One region of the Pseudomonas sp. RIT-To-2 genome, then DNA from elsewhere that is predicted to be linked to it. Evidence: predicted binding sites of a transcription regulator. Region 1 holds the regulator's gene; each other region holds the start of a gene.
What was found. The regulator sigma-54, encoded in region 1, starts transcription at its own class of promoters, with help from an activator protein. The targets are predictions, from matches to a motif close to ANTGGCATNNANNTTGCTNT.

Region 1 (4,714 bases):
AGGTTGCGGGCGTCGATGGACACGGCGACCAGTGGCTGGGCCAGCTCGGTGCGTATCAATGCGCGCTCGGCCAGTTCCGGCAGCAGCCCGGCCGGCAGGTTGTCGATGCAGTAGAAGCCGTTGTCTTCCAGTACATCCAGGGCCGTGCTCTTGCCCGAGCCGGAGCGACCGCTGACGATGATCAGGCGCATGGTCAATGACCTTTCTGTTCGTCCAGAACCACTTGATAGAGTGCTTCGCTGCTCTTGGCCGAACGCAGGCGCTCACGCACGTCGGCGCGGTCGAGCATACTGGCGATCTGGCTGAGCAGCGCCAGGTGTTCGTTGGTGGCTTCCTGGGGCACCAGCAGCACGAAGATCAGGTCCACGGGGGCGCCGTCGATGGCGTCGTAGTCGATCTTGTGTTCCAGGTGCAGCAGGGCGCTGACCGGCGATGTCAGGCCGGGCAGGCGACAATGGGGGATGGCGATGCCGTTGCCAAAACCGGTGGAACCGAGTTTTTCACGGGCGATCAGGCTGTCGAACACCACCTGCATCTCCAGCCCCGGCACTTCGCGAGCAAAGAAGGTGGCGATGGTTTCGATGGCTTTCTTTTTACTGCCGCCCGGCACGTTCACGAGGGAACGGCCGGGGGTCAGGATATGTTGAAGTTGAGTCATGAGTGGGGAGGGTCAGCGGGCAGTCGCGCCTTGCAGCAGACTCTGCTGTTTTTCCTTATGCTTTTTGAGTTGGCGGTCGAGCTTGTCGGTGAGCAGGTCGATGGCCGCGTACATGTCGTCATGCTCCGCGTTGGCCACTACTTCGCCACCGGGTACGCGCAGGGTGGCCTCGATTTTCTGTTTCAGCTTCTCGACCTCCATGATGACCTGCACGTTGGTGATCTTGTCGAAATGGCGCTCCAATCGGTCCAGTTTCTCACCGATGTAAGTGCGCATGGCGTCGGTCACAACCAGTTGATGTCCACTGATGTTGACTTGCATACCGCTTTCTCCTTATTGCCAGTGCATAAAGAGACAGGTCGGATAACCTGCCACTGGAACGCTGTGGCTCATCTGGCGCGCCCACCGGCGGCGCTTGCGCGCCGCCAGGATCACATCAACCGCTTGCGTTCGCTGGACGGCGCGATCCCAAGGGATTCACGGTACTTGGCGACAGTGCGGCGGGCTACCTGGATGCCTTGTGCCTCCAGTAAACCAGCGATCTTGCTGTCACTCAATGGCTTTTTCTGATTTTCGGCGGCAACCAGTTTCTTGATGATCGCGCGAATTGCCGTGGACGAGCATTCACCGCCTTCGGAGGTGCTGACGTGGCTGGAGAAAAAGTATTTCAGCTCGTATATGCCACGCGGCGTGTGCATGTATTTCTGCGTGGTCACCCGCGAAATGGTCGACTCGTGCATGCCCACCGCTTCAGCGATATCGTGCAGTACCAGTGGCTTCATGGCCTCGTCGCCGTAGTCAAGGAAACCACGCTGGTGCTCGACGATCTGGCTGGCCACCTTCATCAGGGTTTCGTTGCGGCTTTGCAGGCTCTTGATGAACCAGCGCGCTTCCTGCAACTGGTTGCGCATGAAGGTGTTGTCGGCGCTGGTATCGGCGCGGCGCACGAAGCCGGCGTACTGAGGGTTGACCCGCAGGCGCGGCACCGCTTCCTGGTTCAGTTCCACCAGCCAGCGTTCGTTGTCCTTGCGCACGATCACGTCCGGCACCACGTATTCGGCTTCGGTGGACTCGATCTGCGAGCCAGGGCGCGGGTTGAGGCTCTGCACCAGCTCGATCACCTGGCGCAGTTCGTCTTCCTTGAGCTTCATGCGCCGCATCAGCTGGCTGTAGTCGCGGCTGCCCAGCAGGTCGATGTACTCGGCCACCAGACGCTGGGCTTCCGCCAGCCACAGGGTCTTGGCGGGCATCTGGCGCAATTGCAGCAGCAGGCACTCGCTAAGGTCGCGGGCACCAATGCCGGCGGGCTCGAACTGCTGGATGCGGTGCAGCACGGCCTCGACTTCGTCCAGCTCGATGTCGAGCTCCGGGTCGAAGGAGTCGCAGATTTCCTGCAAGGTCTCGTCCAGGTAGCCCTGGTTGTTGATGCAGTCGATCAGGGTGACGGCGATCAGCCGGTCGGTGTCGGACATGGGCGCCAGGTTCAGTTGCCACAGCAGATGGCTCTGCAGGCTCTCGCCGGCCGACGTGCGGGTGGTGAAGTCCCATTCGTCGTCATCGTTGCTGGGCAGGCTGCTGGCGCTGGTCTGATAGATGTCTTCCCAGGCGGTGTCGACGGGAAGCTCGTTGGGAATGCGTTCGCTCCACTCGCCATCTTCGAGGTTGTCGACGGTGGGTGCGGTGGTTTCCTGGTAGCTGGGCTCCTGGATTTCCGGCGTGACCTGCTGCTCGGCCTTGTCGGCCATCGGGTCGCTGTTGTCGAAATCGTCGCCTTCTTCCTGGCGCTCGAGCATGGGGTTGGATTCCAGGGCCTCCTGGATTTCCTGCTGGAGGTCCAGGGTGGAGAGCTGGAGGAGGCGGATGGCCTGTTGCAACTGCGGTGTCATCGTCAGTTGCTGGCCCATTCTTAGGACGAGCGATGGTTTCATGGCAGGGGCTTAACACCTTATTCGCCGGCGCAAAGCGCCATCCACTACAGGGCGCCGAGGCTCTCGGCTTTTGTCGTAAGCAAATTATATGCCTGAAACCGAAGTGTTTGCCTAGAGCGATGCCGCAATAAAAGCCCCGTGGGGCTAAAAAAATGCGACACGCCCAGGCATCAAGCCAAACACCTCGCCTTTACAGGCGGAACTCGTGACCGAGGTAAACCTCTTTCACCAGTTGGTTTGCCAGGATGGTTTCGGCATCGCCCTCGGCGATCAACTGGCCATCGTTGACGATGTAAGCGGTTTCGCAGATGTCCAGTGTCTCGCGAACGTTGTGGTCGGTGATCAACACCCCGATACCCTTGTTCTTGAGGTGGTGGATGATCTGCTTGATGTCGCCGACCGAAATCGGGTCGACACCGGCGAACGGTTCGTCCAGCAGGATGAACTTGGGCGCGGTGGCCAGGGCGCGGGCGATTTCCACTCGGCGCCGCTCACCACCGGACAGGCTCATGCCCAGGTTGTCGCGAATATGGGTGATGTGGAACTCCTGCAGCAGGCTTTCCAGCTCCTTGAGGCGCCCGGGCTTGTCCAGCTCCTTGCGCGTCTCCAGGATCGCCATGATGTTGTCCGACACCGACAGCTTGCGGAAGATCGAGGCTTCCTGTGGCAGGTAGCCGATACCGGAGCGTGCGCGGCCGTGCATCGGCTGGTGGCTGACGTCCAGGTCGTCGATGAGCACGCGACCCTGGTCCGCCTGCACCAGGCCGACGATCATGTAGAAGCAGGTGGTCTTGCCGGCGCCGTTGGGCCCCAGCAGGCCGACGATCTGCCCGCTTTCGATGGACATGCTGACGTCACGCACCACTTGCCGGCCCTTGTAGGCCTTGGCCAGGTGCTGGGCTTTGAGAGTCGCCATTACTTGCCCTGCTGCTGGTCGGTTTTGCTTTTCGGCTGGATGACCATGTCGATCCGTGGACGCGGCGCCGTGATCTTGGTGCCATTGGCACGGCCAGCGTTGACCACCTGCTTGACGGTGTCGTAGATGATCTTCTCACCTTCGGAGGTATTGCCGTCGTTCACCACCTTGGCCTGGTCGATCAGGGTGATGTGGTTCAGCGCCGACTGGTACTGGATGGTCTTGCCCCAACCCTGCACGATCGGCTTGTCGATGGCCGGCTTCTGCTCGTAGTAGGCCAGGTTGCCCACGGAGGTGAAGGTGTCCACGTCGCCCTGCGCGTTTCGGGTGATGGTCACGGTGTTGCCGGTGATCTTCATGGTGCCTTGGGTAATGATCACATTGCCCTTGTAGACAGCCACGCCCTGCTTGTCATCCAGTTGCGCATCGTCGGACTGGATGTGGATCGGTTGGTCGCGGTCCGTTGGCAGTGCCCAGGCGCTAACGCTCCCCAGTGCAGAGCCCAGGGAGAGCAATAAAGGGAGGGTTTTAACGAGCCTCATACAATCCTCTTACGTTGGACAGCAAGTTGATCTTGCTGTCTTTCAAATATGCCTTCATGCCCTTGCCCGTAGAGACGCCACCGGCGCCGTCGATTCTAACGTCTCGGTCTGTCTGCGCATATTGCTGTTGTGGGAATACCGTCATGCGTGTGCTGGTAATCAGGGTAGGGCGGTCTTTCTGGTCGGTACGGGCGATGCGCACGTTGTCGATAAGCTCGACCTGGGTGCCGTCCGGGTTCACTTCGCCCTTGTCGCTGGTCACATGCCATGGGTATACGGTGCCACGGTACAGGTTCATGTCCGGGTTCGTCACCTTGGTGATCTGGCTGGCCTGCATGTGCTCGACCTTGTCGGCGGTCATGCGGTATTGCACGCCCCCATCCGGCAGGTACTGCACGCTGTGGGCGTTGATGGCGTAATAGTCGATGGCACTGTCGTCGATGGCCGCGGCGGGCTTTTCGAGGAAGGTGTCCGGGTTGATGTTCCAATAGCCGACCGAGACGAAGATCGCCACGATGACGCAGAACAGCAGTAGGTTGCGCAGTTTTTTGCTCGGCATGGGAAACTCTATAAATAGGCGGCCAAGGCCGCTTCGAGGTTGCCTTGGGCGCGCAGGATCAGCTCGCAGAACTCGCGGGCGGCGCCTTCGCCGCCACGGGCCTGGGTGACG
Region 2 (4,714 bases), on a different contig from region 1:
CATGTTGTTGATCTTGTCGACAATGTGCTTGGCGGTGGTGAAGTCCGAACGGTTGAGGTTCAGGGTCAGGCTGTTGCCCTGGTTGAAGCCGCTCGGCACCGAACGCTCCACCGAGGCACCGCCGGGAATGCGGCCGGCCGACGGAACGTTGACGGTGATCTTGGAACCGTCCTTGCCTTCGGCGTCGAAGCCGCCCACCACCAGGTTGCCCTGGGCGATGGCGTAGACGTTGCCGTCGATACCCTTGAGCGGGGTCATCAGCAGGCTGCCGCCGCGCAGGCTCTTGGAGTTACCGATGGACGACACGGTGACGTCGATGGTCTGCCCGGGCTTGGAGAACGGTGGCAGGTCGGCGTGGATGGACACCGCTGCGACGTTCTTCAGCTGGGTGGTGCCGGTACCGGTGGGCACCTTGATACCGAACTGCGCCAGCATGTTGTTGAAGGTCTGCAGGGTGAACGGGGTCTGGGTGGTCTGATCACCCGTGCCGTCCAGGCCCACGACCAGGCCGTAGCCGATCAGTTGGTTGGAACGCACGCCGGAAATGCTCGCGATGTCCTTCAACCGCTCGGCCTGGGCAGCGGTTGCCGCGGTCAGGGCCGAAGCGGCGAGCAGGGTCACGGCCATCAGGTGCTTGAGTTTACGCATGGTCGTGGTTACCTAGAAAGGCCAGTAGGGGCTCATGAAGAAACGGTCCAGCCAACCGGTCTGGTTGGACTCGGCGAACGCACCGGTGCCCGAGTAGGTAATGCGTGCATCGGCGACACGGGTCGACGACACGGTGTTGTCGGTGGCGATGTCGTCGGCGCGGATCAAGCCGGCGATGCGCACCAGTTCCTCACCGGTGTTAAGCGTCAGCCACTTCTCGCCACGTACCGACAGGATGCCGTTGGGCAGCACGTCGGCCACGGTCACGGTGATGGAGCCGGTCAGGCTGTTGGCCTGGTCAGCCTTGGCGGTGCCGTCGGTGGCGCGGGTGCCGGTGTAGCCAGCGTCCAGGCTCAACTTGCCGCCAGTGACCGGGTTGGTGGTGGACACGCCACCGCCAAACAGCGAAGTCAGGCCCAGCGAGGTGCTGGAGTCCTTGGTCAGCTTGGAGTCAGCGCTCTTGCTGGCCGCGGTTTTCTCGGCCAGGGTCACGGTGATGATGTCACCCACCCGGAACGCCTTGCGGTCGGTGTACAGGTTCTGGTCGAAACCGGACTGGTAGATGGAGCCGTTGTTCGACGCCGCAGGCAGCGGGGTGCGCGGAAGCACCGGCGCGTAGTACGGGTCATTGGGCTTGGGCGGCGGCGACATGCAACCCGACAACAAAGCGATCCCACTCAAGGCAAGAACACTGGACAAACGACTCATGACACTGACCTCACGGTGTTGCTGGCGCCGACGGCGCCGTGTGGCTGAATTACAGATTCTGAGTGACGTACTGGAGCATCTGGTCAGCCGTCGAGATCACTTTGGAGTTCATCTCGTACGCCCGCTGAGTGGTGATCATGTTCACCAGCTCTTCAACGGTGCTGACGTTGGAGTTTTCCAGGGTGTTCTGCAGGGTGGTGCCGAAACCGTTCAGGCCTGGGGTACCCACTTGCGGCGCGCCGCTGGAAGCGGTTTCCAGGTACAGGTTGCTGCCGATGGCTTGCAGGCCGGCCGGGTTGATGAAGTCGGCGGTCTGCAGGTTGCCGATCACGGTGGACGTGGCGCTGGCGGCGGTGGTGATCGAGACGGTGCCGTCGGTACCCACGGTGAAGGTCTGGGCGTTGGTCGGTACCACGATGGCCGGGTTCAGGGCGTTGCCGCTGGCGGTCACGATCTGGCCGTTGGAGTCCAGGTGGAAGGTACCGTCGCGGGTGTACGCGGTGGTGCCGTCGGCCTGGGTGATCTGGAAGAAACCACGGCCGTTGATGGCCATGTCCAGCGGCTGGTCAGTGGTGGCCAGGCTGCCGGCAGTGAAGTTCTTCTGGGTGCCGACGATGCGCACACCGGTACCCAGTTGCAGGCCGGACGGCAGTTCGGTGTCCGTGGTGGAGTTGGCACCCGGTTGACGCTTGGTCTGATAGAGCAGGTCCTGGAACTCGGCGCGGTCGGCCTTGAAGCCGGTGGTCGAAACGTTGGCCAGGTTGTTGGAAATGGTGGTCAGGTTCATGTCCTGAGCAGCCAGGCCGGTCTTGCTGACGTAAAGTGCCGGAAGCATTCTGTTCTCCTATGTGCGCGCCTGTTTTTCGCCGCGCCCAGTCATTTATCAGGTGTTCTGCAAGACCCGCGCCATGGATTCATCATCCTCCTTGGCGGTAGTCATCATCTTGATGTGCAATTCGAACTGTTTGGACAAGGCCAGCACCGAGGTCATCTCTTCCACGGCATTGACGTTGCTGGCCTGCAGGAACCCGGAGGTGATGCTGGAGGTGGCATCGGCCGCCGCTGGCTGGCCATCCTTGGTGTGCAGCAGGCCATCGGTGCCCTTGACCAGGTTGCGCGGGTCGGGCTTGACCAGCTTGATGCGGTCTACCTGGGCCATCACTTCCGGGCCTTCGCCCATGGAGCGGATGCTGATGGTGCCGTCGCTACCCACTTCGATCTGCTGCTCGGGCGGCACGGCGATCGGGCCGCCGTTGCCCATGACCGGCAAACCGTTGCCGTCGCGCAGCACGCCCAGCGCGTCGACGTTCATGCTGGCCATGCGCACATAGCCTTCGCTGCCGTCCGGGGCCTGCACGGCGATGTAGCTATCACCGTCAGCGGACACGTCCAGGTCACGACCGGTCGCCACCATGGCACCGGGGGTGAAATCGGTGCCGGGGCTTTCGGTCATGGCGTAGGCACGCGACGCATATACGTCACCAAACACCGGCATGGAGCGGGCCTGTTCCAGGTCGCGCTGAAAGCCGTTGGTGGAAACGTTGGCCAGGTTGTTGGCGTGAGCCTTCATCGCCAACGAGTTCTGGTTGGCGCCGGTCATTGCCACGTAAAGCATTTTGTCCAAGGTATGTCTCCCATGACGGGCGAATGCCGCCCAGCACTGTACTGGCAGGGACAAAGCAACAAGCGGGCCAAGGTTGAAAAAGCCTTTGTACACCCGGTGTTACAGGCACATCGGCATGCAGGGCGCCCTTCCCCGCCCGGCAGCAGAGACGGAAAAACGGCGCGTGGTTGCCGGTTGGCGGCAAGGGCGCGTCAGAAAACCTTGATTCAGCCCGCGGCGCAGGTGTGGGGCTGGCGGGCAAGCCCGTGTTTGCAGGGCGCACAGCCCTCGATTCTGCAGACATGAAAAACCCGGGCATCTAGCCCGGGTCTTGTGCTGCAGCCACAACCATCAGGTCATCTGGATGGTGGTCTGCATGATGGTGCTTTCGGTGGAAATGGTCTTGGCGTTGGCCTGGTAGTTGGACTGCGCCTTGATCAGGTTCACCAGCTCCTGGGTCAGGTCGACGTTGGAGTCTTCCAGCGAGGAAGCGGTCAGGTCACCCATGGTGCCCGTGCCTGGGGTACCGATCACCGGCACGCCCGAGGCATAGGTTTCGCGCCAGTCGGTACCACCGGCCGGGCTCAGGCCCTGGACGTTGGCGAAGTTGGCGAGCGCGACCTGACCGATGATGTTGGTCTTGCCGTTGGTGAAGGTGGCGGTCAGCTGGCCAGTGTCACTGACCGACAGGGCCGACAGTTCGCCGGTGGCGTAGCCGTCCTGGTCCTTGGCAGTAGTGGCCGAAGTGGCGTTGTACTGGGTCAGGTTGGTCATGTCCAGGTTGATCGAGGTCGAAGCCGTCGAACCGTTGGATGCCCAGGTACCATCAGTGGCCTCGGCGGCCGGCACCCAGTTGGACAGGTCGAAGGTACCGTCGGCGTTGACACCCAGCGAGGTGGAAGTACCGGCCGTCTGGGTGTAGCTGTAGGAGCCATCGGAGTTGAACGTGATGGTGTTGGCCATCGGCGTGGCACCGGCATCAACGTTGGTGGTGCTGTCGACGTTGGTCGCCGGCGACACGGGGTTGCGGCCGTCGATGGTGGTGTACATGGTCCAGGTGTTGGCCGTGTCATCCTTCACGAAGTACTGGTTCAGCTGGTGGGCGTTGCCCTGGCTGTCGTACACGTCGGTGTTGAAGGTGTAGTTGTAGCTGCTGGTGTTGCTGGCACTGAACGGGGTGACGGTCGGGGCGGTCGCGCTGGAGTTCAGGTTGACGGTTTCCGAGATCGAGCTGGTGGCTTTGGGCGCCAGGTTCGAGGTGTCGATGGCCAGGTTCGACAGCACGCCGGAGGTCAGCTTGCCGGTGGTGTCGGTGGTGTAGCCCTGCAGGTTGTTACCGCTGGAGTCGACGATGTTGCCCGATTTGTCGCTGTAGAACGCACCGGCACGGGTATACAGCTTCGAGCCGTTGTCGCTCAGCACGAAGAAGCCGTTGCCGTTGATGGCCATGTCCAGGCTGTTGCCGGTGGATTCGATGTTGCCCTGGGTGAACTGTTGCGATACGGCGGCGGTGGTCACACCGCTACCGACCGTGGTCTTGCCCGAGGTGCCACGGATGGAGGCCGCGTACTGGTCGGCGAATTCTGCGCGCGACGATTTGAAACCGGTGGTGGCGACGTTGGCAATGTTGTTGCCGGTGACGTCCAGGGCTTTGTTGGCTGCTGCCAGGCCACTGAGGCCGACGTTGAAAGACATGTTTTCACTCCTGCGCCGTAGCCGGCATTAAATTCCGATGGTTTGGACAGCAGACAGGGC
Region 3 (4,714 bases), on a different contig from region 1:
CCGGCCGCGTCACTTGCACCGCGCAGTATCAGGCGCACCGCATGCACCGCCGACGCGGCCAGCGTGAGAAGCCTGCGAAGACAATTGCGTGACTCAGGATGGTGCGCTGCACAGCTCCCCAGTGGCGCGAACCAGCGCCTGATGCTGCAACGGGTCCGCTTTTCGTGCACCGATGGCAGCCGCCAGCCAGCGTGGGCATTGGGTATCCGTGCGCGATGGGGCGAACGCGGCCAGGCGTTCCAGCAGTTGTTTCTGCAGCACATCCAGTTGCGGGCGGATTTCCTTGGCCAGGTCTGCGCGTGGCGTGGCCGGCGCACTGCCTTGTTGGTTCCATTGCGACAGCAGGCTGTATTGCACCAGCTTGTTGGCTTCGATCTGCGCGGCGAAGAACTGCTCGGCCAGGGTGCCGTCCAGCTTGTAGTCGGCGGCGAGCTTGCCAGCGCCAGCGATCACGTCCCGTTCGCGGGGCGCATCGAGCACCGGCTTGTGGCTGTCCCATTTGGTCAGGGCTACCTTGGGGGCGATCTCCAGGCGTTGCGCCACGCTATCGAGCAGTGGTGCAAGGGTGGCTGGGGCATCGGCGAAGGCGGGCAGGGTGATGGCTGTGGCGCACAGCAGCAGGCTGCGGGCAATGAAAGGGGGCATGGGCTTTCCTTGTTTTTATACGAATGACGGGCTTTATTGACGCATAAAAAAGACCTCCCGAAGGAGGCCTTTTTCAAATCACGCGGCTTGCGCCAGCGTCACGGGATCAGCAGCTGTAGTACAGCTCGTATTCCAGTGGGTGTACGAAGGTACGAACCTTGATTTCTTCTTCGCTTTTCAGGGCGATGTAAGCGTCGATGAAGTCGTCGCTGAAAACGCCGCCTTTGGTCAGGAACGCACGGCCTTTGTCCAGCTCTTCCAGGGCTTCTTTCAGGCTGCCGCAAACTTGTGGGATCTCTTTCGCCTCTTCAGGCGGCAGGTCGTACAGGTTTTTGTCAGCAGCGTCGCCAGGGTGGATCTTGTTCTGGATACCGTCCAGGCCGGCCATCAGCAGTGCTGCGAAGGCCAGGTACGGGTTGGCAGCCGGGTCCGGGAAGCGCGCTTCGATACGACGGCCGCGTGGGCTGTTGACGTAAGGAATACGGATGGAGGCGGAACGGTTGCGAGCCGAGTAGGCCAGCATCACGGGTGCTTCGAAACCTGGGACCAGACGCTTGTACGAGTTGGTCGACGGGTTGGTGAAGCCGTTCAGGGCCTTACCGTGCTTGATGATACCGCCGATGAAGTACAGGGCGGTGTCGGACAGGCCGGCATAGCCTTCGCCAGCGAAGGTGTTCTTGCCATCTTTGGCGATGGACATGTGCACGTGCATGCCCGAGCCGTTGTCGCCGTACAGAGGCTTTGGCATGAAGGTAGCGGTGCGACCGTAAGCGTCGGCAACGTTGTGCACGACGTACTTCAGGGTCTGGACTTCGTCAGCCTTCTTCACCAGGGTGTTGAACTTGACGCCGATTTCGTTCTGGCCGGCAGTCGCCACTTCGTGGTGGTGAACTTCAACGACCTGGCCCATTTCTTCCAGTGCGTTGCACATGGCAGTACGGATTTCGTGGTCGTGGTCGAACGGTGGAACCGGGAAGTAGCCGCCTTTGATACCAGGGCGGTGGCCCTTGTTGCCGCCTTCGACGTCCTGGTCGGACATCCACGAACCTTGTTCGGAGAAGATCTTGAACATGGAACCGGAAATGTCGGACTTGAACTTCACTTCGTCGAAGATGAAGAACTCTGGCTCCGGGCCGGCGAATACAGTGTCACCGATACCGGTCGACTTCAGGTATTCTTCAGCGCGGTGAGCGATGGCACGTGGGTCGCGATCGTAACCTTGCATGGTCGAAGGTTCGATGATGTCGCAAACCAGGATCAGCGTTGGCTCTTCGGTGAACGGGTCCAGAACGGCGGTTTCGTCGTCCGGCAGCAGGATCATGTCGGAGGCTTCGATGCCTTTCCAGCCAGCAATGGAGGAACCGTCGAACATCTTGCCGACTTCGAAGAAGTCATCTTCCAGCGCGTCACGGGCTGGCATGGTGACGTGGTGCTGGGTGCCTTTGGTGTCAGTGAAGCGCAGATCAATCCACTTGACGTCATGATCTTTGATGAGTTGAACCGACTTCGACATGTTGTCCTCCGGGGTGAATAAGGGCTGGTAGTGGTGAGCCCTGTAATTTGGGTGATGCCGGGCGCGATAGTCTGCCAAGGCAACCTGCCTCACAAGGGAGCAATTTGCATGCCAGTGCCCCGAGATGGGTTTTTTGCCCCAAACCCAGGCGTTTCGGCGTTTTTTTGGCAAATTGCGCCGTTTTGTCGCACTGATTTGATGCGCTAGCAATCCGTGGCGCACCATAATGACGCACAGAAAACCTTCTGTACGATAGTTGGTCAAACCTTGAGCAATTTCCGCTATAATCCTGCCCCCTCTTTTTCGGCTGGCACCTGGCGCGCTGTTTTTTCATGAAACTAATCGTAAAAGTCTTCCCAGAGATCACTATCAAGAGCCGGCCGGTTCGCAAGAACTTCATCCGCCAGCTCGCCAAGAACATCCGCGTCGTGCTCCGTGAACTGGACCCGAAGCTGGTGGTCGAGGGCGTGTGGGACAACCTCACGGTCGTCACCCGCGTTGAAGATGCGAAAATCCAGCGCGAAATGATCGAGCGGCTGCGCTGCGTCCCGGGCATCACCCATTTCCTTCAGGTGGACGAATACCCCTTAGGCGAAATGGATGACCTGGTCGAGCAGTGCCGCAAGCATTTCGGTGACCAGCTGCCGGGCAAGATGTTCGCGGTGCGCTGCAAGCGCGCCGGCAGGCATACCTTTACCTCCATGGACGTGGACCGCTACGTGGGCAGCCAGCTGCGCCGCCTGTGTGGTGCGGCCGGCATCGAGCTGAAGAACCCGGACGTCGAAGTGCGCCTGGAGATCCGCGACAAGCGCGTGTTCATCATCCACAGCCAGCACCAGGGCATCGGCGGCTACCCGCTGGGTTCGCTGGAGCAGACCCTGGTGTTGATGTCCGGTGGTTTCGACTCCACCGTGGCCGCCTACCAGATGATGCGCCGCGGCCTGATGACCCACTTCTGCTTCTTCAACCTGGGCGGCCGCGCCCACGAGCTGGGCGTGATGGAAGTCGCGCACTTCCTGTGGAAGAAGTACGGCAGTTCCCAGCGCGTGCTGTTCATCAGCATTCCGTTCGAGGAAGTGGTGGGCGAGCTGCTGAGCAAGGTCGACAACAGCCACATGGGCGTGATTCTCAAGCGCATGATGCTGCGCGCCGCCAGCCGCATGGCCGATCGTCTGCAAATTGATGCCCTGGTGACCGGCGAAGCCATCTCGCAAGTGTCGAGCCAGACGCTTCCGAACCTGTCCGTCATCAGCGCGGCAACCGACAAGCTGCTGCTGCGTCCATTGCTTGCCAGCCATAAGCAGGACATCATTGACCAGGCCAACGAAATCGGCACCGCCGACTTCGCCAAGCACATGCCTGAATATTGCGGGGTGATTTCGGTCAACCCCACCACCAAGGCCAAGCCTCACCGCGTTGCCCATGAAGAACAGCAGTTCGACATGGCCGTGCTGGAGCGGGCCCTGGAACGCGCCAAGCTGGTCTCCATCGACAATGTAATCGATGAACTGGGCCAGGATATCGAGATCGAGGAAGTTGGCCAGGCACTGGCCGGCCAGGTGATCGTCGATATCCGTCATCCGGACGCCCAGGAAGACGAGCCCCTTGAACTCGAAGGCATCGAGGTCAAGGCATTGCCGTTCTATGCACTGAACAGCCGTTTCAAGGAACTGGACCCCACCCGTCAGTACCTGCTGTATTGCGACAAAGGCGTGATGAGTCGCCTGCATGCCCACCACTTGCTCAGTGAGGGACATGCCAATGTGCGCGTTTATCGACCGAGCTAAGCGCCCGGGGCTGTTTGCCTGTGGCCTGCGTCACCGGCCCCCCGACGCCAACGACAAGCTGTAACGGCTTTGTCGGACTCTAAGTCAAATCGCTGTCACAACCTGTCAGCACACCGAATCCTCTGATCGAGATACACAAGTGATCGAAAATCTACGTAACATCGCCATCATCGCTCACGTTGACCATGGTAAAACCACCCTGGTAGACAAACTGCTGCGTCAATCGGGCACCCTGGAGCGCAACGAGCTCAACGACGAGCGCGTGATGGACTCCAACGACCAGGAGAAAGAGCGCGGTATTACCATTCTGGCGAAAAACACCGCCATCAACTGGAATGGTTACCACATCAACATCGTCGACACCCCCGGCCACGCCGACTTCGGCGGTGAAGTAGAGCGCGTGATGTCGATGGTCGACTCCGTTCTGCTGCTGGTTGACGCTCAAGACGGCCCTATGCCGCAAACTCGCTTCGTGACCAAAAAGGCGTTCGAAGCCGGTCTGAAGCCGATCGTGGTCATCAACAAGGTTGACCGTCCGGGCGCGCGTCCTGATTGGGTTCTGGACCAGATCTTCGATCTGTTCGACAACCTGGGTGCCACCGACGAACAGCTGGACTTCAAAGTCGTCTACGCCTCGGCCATCAACGGCATCGCCGGCCTGGACCACACCGACATGGCCGAAGACATGACCCCGCTGTACCAGGCGGTCGTGGACCACGTTCCGGCTCCGGCCGTTGACCGTGACGGTCCGTTCCAGATGCAGATCTCG

Region 2: the regulator sigma-54 is predicted to act here: its motif matches at 3,033-3,052, upstream of QBK88_RS12775 (flagellar basal body rod protein FlgF).
Region 3: the regulator sigma-54 is predicted to act here: its motif matches at 2,255-2,274, upstream of glnA (glutamate--ammonia ligase).

What each region holds. Positions count from the first base shown of each region.
Region 1 is NZ_JAPYKM010000002.1:278,421-283,134, reverse strand. It holds gene rapZ (RNase adapter RapZ) at 1-191, opposite strand, end outside; gene ptsN (PTS IIA-like nitrogen regulatory protein PtsN) at 194-658, opposite strand; gene hpf (ribosome hibernation-promoting factor, HPF/YfiA family) at 671-979, opposite strand; gene QBK88_RS03250 (RNA polymerase factor sigma-54) at 1,090-2,586, opposite strand; gene lptB (LPS export ABC transporter ATP-binding protein) at 2,777-3,502, opposite strand; gene lptA (lipopolysaccharide transport periplasmic protein LptA) at 3,502-4,044, opposite strand; gene lptC (LPS export ABC transporter periplasmic protein LptC) at 4,031-4,603, opposite strand; gene QBK88_RS03230 (KdsC family phosphatase) at 4,612-4,714, opposite strand, start outside.
Region 2 is NZ_JAPYKM010000011.1:157,668-162,381, forward strand. It holds gene QBK88_RS12760 (flagellar basal body P-ring protein FlgI) at 1-648, opposite strand, end outside; gene flgH (flagellar basal body L-ring protein FlgH) at 661-1,356, opposite strand; gene flgG (flagellar basal-body rod protein FlgG) at 1,406-2,191, opposite strand; gene QBK88_RS12775 (flagellar basal body rod protein FlgF) at 2,240-2,980, opposite strand; gene flgE (flagellar hook protein FlgE) at 3,311-4,654, opposite strand; gene QBK88_RS12785 (flagellar hook assembly protein FlgD) at 4,682-4,714, opposite strand, start outside.
Region 3 is NZ_JAPYKM010000008.1:158,182-162,895, forward strand. It holds gene QBK88_RS09975 (chorismate mutase) at 94-645, opposite strand; gene glnA (glutamate--ammonia ligase) at 752-2,158, opposite strand; gene thiI (tRNA uracil 4-sulfurtransferase ThiI) at 2,491-3,945, shown strand; gene typA (translational GTPase TypA) at 4,085-4,714, shown strand, end outside.